Linked DNA regions of Pyxidicoccus xibeiensis. The protein of the gene in region 1 interacts with the protein of each later gene in a pairwise test. Links are inferred from orthologs where the notes say so. Each region holds a gene or a part of one and is shown on either strand. Other genes may lie near its edges. The genes, in order: ftsA and ftsZ.

Evidence for each region.
Region 2: the proteins of ftsA (region 1) and ftsZ interact in binary tests that used the Bacillus subtilis proteins (3 or more experiments, as listed by UniProt). The link is inferred for Pyxidicoccus xibeiensis from one-to-one orthologs.

Annotation. Positions count from the first base shown.
Region 1 is NZ_JAJVKV010000027.1:1,692-4,941, reverse strand. Bases 72-3,010 are described here. They hold ftsA (cell division protein FtsA), read left to right. Parts: upstream 72-894; coding sequence 895-2,127; downstream 2,128-3,010. Other genes in these bases: LXT23_RS47695 (cell division protein FtsQ/DivIB), read left to right, coding at 72-850. Outside these bases: more of LXT23_RS47695, read left to right, coding at 1-71. UniProt on the Bacillus subtilis protein: Cell division protein that is required for the assembly of the Z ring. May serve as a membrane anchor for the Z ring. Binds and hydrolyzes ATP. Also involved in sporulation.
Region 2 is NZ_JAJVKV010000032.1:28,935-32,158, reverse strand. The notes cover bases 254-3,166. They hold ftsZ (cell division protein FtsZ), read left to right. Parts: upstream 254-1,051; coding sequence 1,052-2,281; downstream 2,282-3,166. Other genes in these bases: LXT23_RS48940 (acetyl-CoA carboxylase biotin carboxylase subunit), read left to right, coding at 2,837-3,166; LXT23_RS48945 (hypothetical protein), read right to left, coding at 2,318-2,698. In the rest of the region: more of LXT23_RS48940, read left to right, coding at 3,167-3,224. UniProt on the Bacillus subtilis protein: Essential cell division protein that forms a contractile ring structure (Z ring) at the future cell division site. The regulation of the ring assembly controls the timing and the location of cell division.

The DNA.
Region 1 (3,250 bases):
CTTTGGCAGAACGCGAAATCGCCGCCGTCAAGACACCGCCCAGCAGAAGGAGGCGGTCAAGGGCGCCGTGCGCTCGCACGGCCCTGGCGTGCTGAAGGTGGTGGGGCTGACGCTGGCCACCGCGCTGCTGGTGTGGGGCGGGGTGGAACTGCGCCGGTGGGCGCTGACGTCGCCGCGCTTCGACCTGGCGGCGGTGTCCTTCTCCGGACTGCAGCGCGCCTCGCGGGTGGAGCTGCTGCGGCTGGCCGCGCTGACGAAGGGGCAGAACCTGTGGACGCTGGACGTGGGCGCGCTGGAGCGCGCCATGCTCCAGCACCCGTGGGTGAAGACGGTGGAGGTGACGCGGCGCTTCCCCAACCGCGTGTCGGTGGAGGTGTCCGAGCACGTGCCGGTGGCCCTGGCGGTGCTCAGCGAGCTGTACGTCCTGGACGAGGCCGGTGAGCCCTTCAAGCGGGTGACGCCCGGGGACGGGCTGGATTTGCCGCTCGTCACGGGGTTGGACAGGGAAGGCTACGTGACGGACCCGGCGGTGGCGCGCGAGCGCCTGCGCGCGGCGCTGGAGGTGGCGGGCGCGTACACGCGACTGTCCCCCGGCAAGGACGAGCGGCTGTCCGAGGTCCGCATGGAGGCGCAGGGTCTGGCGCTGGTGACGGCGTCCGGCCAGGAAGTGCGCCTGGGACAAGGAGATTCCGAGGTCAAGCTGCAACGGCTGGCCCGTGTCCGGCGAGAGCTGGGTGCGAGGGGGCTTGCAGCGGAGATCATTCACCTGGATAACCGTGCCCGACCCGGTTGGGTGGCGGTGAAGCTTTCGAGCCCTGTCTCCGAGAGGAACGGGGTCTCGACGCGGTAAGCGGATGCCCCTTTCACGAGAGTGGGGGGCCTGGGAGGGTTGTCATGGCGAAGCAGAAGTCGGGGGAGATCATCGTCGGCCTCGACATCGGCACGACGAAGATCTGCGCCATCGTCGGGGAGCTGACCGACAGCGGCATCGACATCATCGGCATCGGTACGCACCCGTCGAAGGGGCTGCGCAAGGGCGTGGTGGTCAACATCGAGGCCACGGTCTCCTCCATCCGCCGCGCCGTCGAAGAGGCGGAGCTGATGGCGGGGGCGGAGATCTCCCACGTCTACACGGGCATCGCCGGTGGCCACATCAAGGGCTTCAACTCCCAGGGCATCGTCGCGGTGAAGGACAAGGAGGTCCGCGAGGCGGACATCGCGCGCGTCATCGACGCGGCGAAGGCGGTGGCCATTCCCCTGGACCGGGAGGTCATCCACGTCCTGCCGCAAGAGTTCATCATCGACGACCAGGGCGGCATCAAGGAGCCGCTGGGCATGGCGGGCGTGCGCCTGGAGGCCAAGGTGCACATCGTCACCGGGGCCGTCTCCAGCGCGCAGAACATCGTCAAGTGCGCCAACCGCACGGGGCTCAACGTCTCCGACATCGTCCTGCAGCCGCTGGCCAGCGCGGAGGCGGTGCTGGGCGAGGACGAGAAGGAGCTGGGCGTGTGCCTCGTCGACATCGGCGGCGGCACCACGGACATCGCCATCTTCTCCGGCGGCTCCATCGTCCACACGGCGGTGATTGCGCTGGGTGGCAACAACCTGACGAGCGACATCGCCATCGGCCTGCGCACGCCCGCGCACGAGGCCGAGCGCATCAAGCAGAAGTACGGCTGCGCGCTCGCGTCGCTCATCAACAAGGACGACACGATTGAGGTGCCCAGCGTGGGCGGCCGGCAGCCGCGCGTGCTCGGGCGGCAGATTCTCTGCGAGATTCTGGAGCCGCGCGTGGAGGAGATCTTCCAGCTCGTGCACCGTGAAATCCAGAAGTGCGGCTACGAGGACCTGCTGGCCTCGGGCGTGGTGATTACGGGTGGCTCCACGCTGCTGGCGGGCATGCCGGAGCTGGCGGAGGAAGTGCTCGGGCTGCCGGTGCGCCGGGGCATGCCGCGCGGCATCGGCGGGCTGGTGGACGTGGTGAAGAGCCCCATGTACGCCACGGGCGTGGGCCTGGTCGTCTACGGTGCCAAGCACCTGGACCGGCGCATGTTCCGCATCCGCGAGGAGAACGTGTACAAGAAGGTGAAGGGCCGCATGCGCGAGTGGCTCGAGGAAATCTTCTAGGCCGCGCCGGGCTTCAGTGCCCGCCGCCGTGCGAAGGGGCTCTCCGGAAGGAGGGCCCCTTTTGCGTTCTGGCCTGGTGCGTCACCGCGGCCCTGCGTCGGTCGTGGACGCGTCAGGCCGGTGCCGCGTCCGGGTTTGACGCGTCAACGAGGGGGGCGCTGTTGGGGGGCCAAGCAATCCGGTTTCCAGAATCCGGATCCGTGATTCGGATCTCCCCTCGGAAGAGGGGAGGGGTGGGTCTTGGAACCCCCTGGAACTGTGAGGGTTGGGAAGTGGACGGAGGATGGCTCCGGGATTGCTATGTGCGGCCGTTGCCGCCGGGACCCCATCCCACCTCGCGCGGCGCTGCCTCTATGAACGACAACACCCACACCCCTCTTCCGCTGGCATCGGCGAAGCGCGTACGTGCTCGCCTGCCTGCTGCTGGCCTGCTGGCGCTCCTGTGCGTCGCGCTGGTGGCTCCCGCCGCGCACGCCGAGCCCGACATCTTCCAGCTGGGCAATGCCCAGGACGGCGCGCTGACCGTCAACGCCGCCAACACCGTCGTCAACGTCTATACGCGGGTGACGGCGGCCGTTCCGGCGGGCCAGAGCTTCGTCACCGTGGCCACCACGACAGGCTTCGCTGTCGGCGACCTGGTGATGGTGCTCCAGAGCACGGGCCTCTCCCCGAGGCCCACGTCGGGCAGTCAGACGCCCCTCGACATGTCCGGCAATACGATGGGCCGCTGGCAGCTGGCGCGCGTCCAGTCCCTCACCGCGACCCGGCTCAGCTTCACCCAGCCGCTCACGGTGGCCTTCGGGGCGACCGGGACCCAGGCGGTGCTGGTGCGCGAGTACAGCACCGTGAACATCAACGCTGGAGGCAGCCTCGTCGCCCGGACCTGGGATGGGACCACGGGCGGCGTGCTGGCCTTCCTGGCGACGGGAGCGGTGAACAACGCAGGCTCCATCTCTGCCACGGGCGCGGGGTTCCGTGGTGGCATCTTCATGAACGGCGCTGGGGACGCGTGTACCGGTTTTGACGCTGTGTGGCCGGACGGTGCCATGAAGGGCGAGGGCGTGTTTCCAGGCGCCTATGCCCCCACGCTCGACACGTTCCCTCCGCCGGCTGGCACGACGGG
Region 2 (3,224 bases), on another replicon or contig:
GACCAGGACGGCATCTTCGACAGCGCCGACAAGTGCGTGAGCCAGCCCGAGACGCAGAACGGGCATGACGACAGGGATGGGTGCCCGGACACGGAGCCCGCGCCGGTGGACACGGACGGGGACGGCCTGATGGACCCGAACGACGGCTGCTCCAAGGAGCCCGAGGACAAGGACGGCTTCGAGGATTCGGACGGCTGCCCGGACCCGGACAACGACAAGGACGGCATCGCCGATACCGCGGACAAGTGCCCGAACGAGCCCGAGGTCATCAACGGCGTGCAGGATGACGACGGCTGCCCGGACAAGGGCAAGGTGAAGGTGCAGGTCGACGGCGAGCGCATCCTCATCCTGGAGAAGGTGTACTTCGCCACGTCGAAGGACATCATCCTCTCGCGCTCCTTCCCGCTGCTGAAGCAGGTGGCCGCCGTGCTGCGCGCCAACCCGCAGGTGGAGCTGCTCCGCATCGAGGGCCACACGGACGACCAGGGCAACGACGCGATGAACCTGGACCTGTCCAAGCGCCGCGCGGCCAACGTGCGCGCCTTCCTCATCAAGGAGGGCATCGCCGCCAACCGCCTGGACTCCGAGGGCTTCGGCGAGACGAAGCCGGTGGACACCAACAAGACGGCGAAGGGTCGCGAGAACAACCGGCGCGTGGAGTTCAACATCCTCCGCCTGGGGAAGGTGGAGGTCGAGCGCGAAGCCCCCTGACGTCAGGGCTACCGGCCATGAAGGGCCGATGATGCATATCGGATGAATGCGCGAGGGTGGTCCTGGACGAAGCTCCGGGACCACCCTTCGCGTTTGCGGGAACGCCCGATTCCGACCGGCCAGGGCGTGCCGCGTTGCGCGAGTCAAGAGGTGAAGTGAGCCCGCCGCGCCACACTGCACGGACGTTTGGTCGCTGCGTAAGTGCGCGTCAGGACTCGGCGCCGCCGCATCCCGCTACAGGCTCGTAGCGGAATACTTGCCAAAGCGCGGGACTTGCTGATGATTGTGGAGGTTGGGAGTGCGCGCGCTGCACCGCGCCGCTCCCGCCGAAAGGACCGCCATGGACCAGTTCGATCAGAACAAGCAGGCCGCCAAGATTCGGGTCGTCGGGGCAGGTGGGGCCGGCTGCAACGCGGTCAACACGATGATTCTGTCGAAGCTGGACCGGGTGGACTTCATCGCCGCCAACACCGATGTCCAGGCGCTCGCCGCGAGCAAGGCGCCCACCCGGCTGCAGCTGGGCCAGACGCTGACGAAGGGCCTGGGCGCGGGCGCCAACCCGGAGATGGGCCGCGAGGCCGCCCTGGAGTCGAGGGACCAGATTGCCGCGGTGCTCGAGGGCGCCGACATGGTGTTCGTCACCGCGGGCATGGGCGGCGGCACCGGCACGGGCGCCGCGCCCATCATCGCGGACATCGCCAAGAGCCTGGGCTGCCTCACGGTGGGCGTCGTCACCAAGCCCTTCCTCTTCGAGGGCAACAAGCGCCGCAAGCAGGCCGAGCAGGGCATCGTCGAGCTCAAGGCCGCCGTGGACACCCTCATCACCATCCCCAACCAGCGCCTGTTGTCGCTCTCCAACGAGCCGATGCCGCTGCTGGAGACCTTCAAGCGCGCCGACGAGGTGCTGCTGAATGCCGTGCAGGGCATCAGCGACCTCATCCAGTACCACGGCTACATCAACGTGGACTTCGCGGACGTGAAGACCATCATGAGCGACAAGGGCCTGGCGCTCATGGGCACGGGCCACTCGTCGGGGGACAAGCGCGCCCTCACCGCCATGCAGCAGGCCATCTCCAGCCCGCTGCTGGAGGACGTCTCCATCGACGGCGCCACCGGCCTGCTCATCAACATCACCGGCGGCCGCGACATGACCCTCCAGGAGGTCAACGAGGCGCTCACCCTGGTCCACGACGCCGCCGACAGCGAGGCGGAGATCATCTTCGGCTCGCTCATCGACGACCAGATTCAGGACGAGGTGAAGATCACCATCATCGCCACCGGCTTCGTCCACCGCGACGCGCCCAAGGTGCGCTCGGCGCCGGTGGTGCAGGTCCCGCTGTCCCGTCCGGCCCCCTCGGTGCTCGCCAACGCGCGCGAGCGGGAGCGCGAAGAGGTCGCCAGCCTGGTGCCCGCCAAGGGCAGCGCGCCCCGGACGCTGGCCCCCGTGGAGAGCGGCAAGGCCCTCAGCACGCGGACCGCGGTGGTGAAGGAAGCGGCGCTGCCGCTGGACGAGGACCAGTTCGACATCCCCACCTTCCTGCGGCGCCAGGGACAGACGGAGCTGCCGTAGTGCGGTAGGGCGCGTCCGCCGGAGCGCCCGGGCCTGTCAGTGGCCCGGGAGCCGGGCGACGCTCGCCTCGTCGCGCCCGGCCAGCTTGTCCGCGCGCTCGAAGAGCTCGTCCACCTCGACGTAGAGCGCGTCCATGCGCTCCGGCCGACGGGGGGCGGGCAGCACGCCGTCGCCGGAGGCCTCCTCGAGGCGGGCGCCGATGCGCTGCAGCAGCTGCAGGGCCTTCAGCAGGGACAGCCCGCGCCGCGTGCCCTCCTTCGTGAAGAGGGTGCCGCTCTGCGTGAGGGTCTCGAGCGTGGCTCGCACGGTGCGGACGCGGTCCGCCTGCCGGGAACGGTAGAGGTCCAGCCGCTTCGCGCGACGCGCGCGGTGCAGGTCGACGACGCCGCCAGGGCTTGAAGAAGTGGGGGGCTTCACGGGGCGGCAAGGTACGTCACGTGTCCGCAAGTCCGCAAATTTACGGGGTTGTAGGGACCTGTTGCGCGCCTGTGCGCACCCTTGTCATGCGAGGGGGCGAGGGTTAGGTTCGCCGCCCTTCGCAGGGGAGGGTGCGCCATGTTCCAGAAGCTGCTCATCGCGAATCGGGGAGAGATTGCCCGCCGCATCAGCGCGGTGGCGCGGGGGATGGGGCTCAAGACGGTCGCCGTCTACTCGGACGCGGACGCGGAGCTGCCCTTCGTGAAGGAGGCGGACGAGGCCGTGCGCATCGGCCCCGCCGCGGCGAAGGACAGCTACCTGAACGTCGCCGCCATCCTGGACGCCGCGAAGCAGACGGGCGCCCAGGCCGTGCACCCCGGCTACGGCTTCCTGTCCGAAAACGGAGAGTTCGCCCAGGCCTGCGCCGACGCGGGGCTCACCTTCGTGGGGCCGCCTCCGGCCGCCATGGCGCGGATGAAGGACAAGAGCCAGGCCCGCAAGCTGGTGGCCGCGGCCGGCGTCCCCG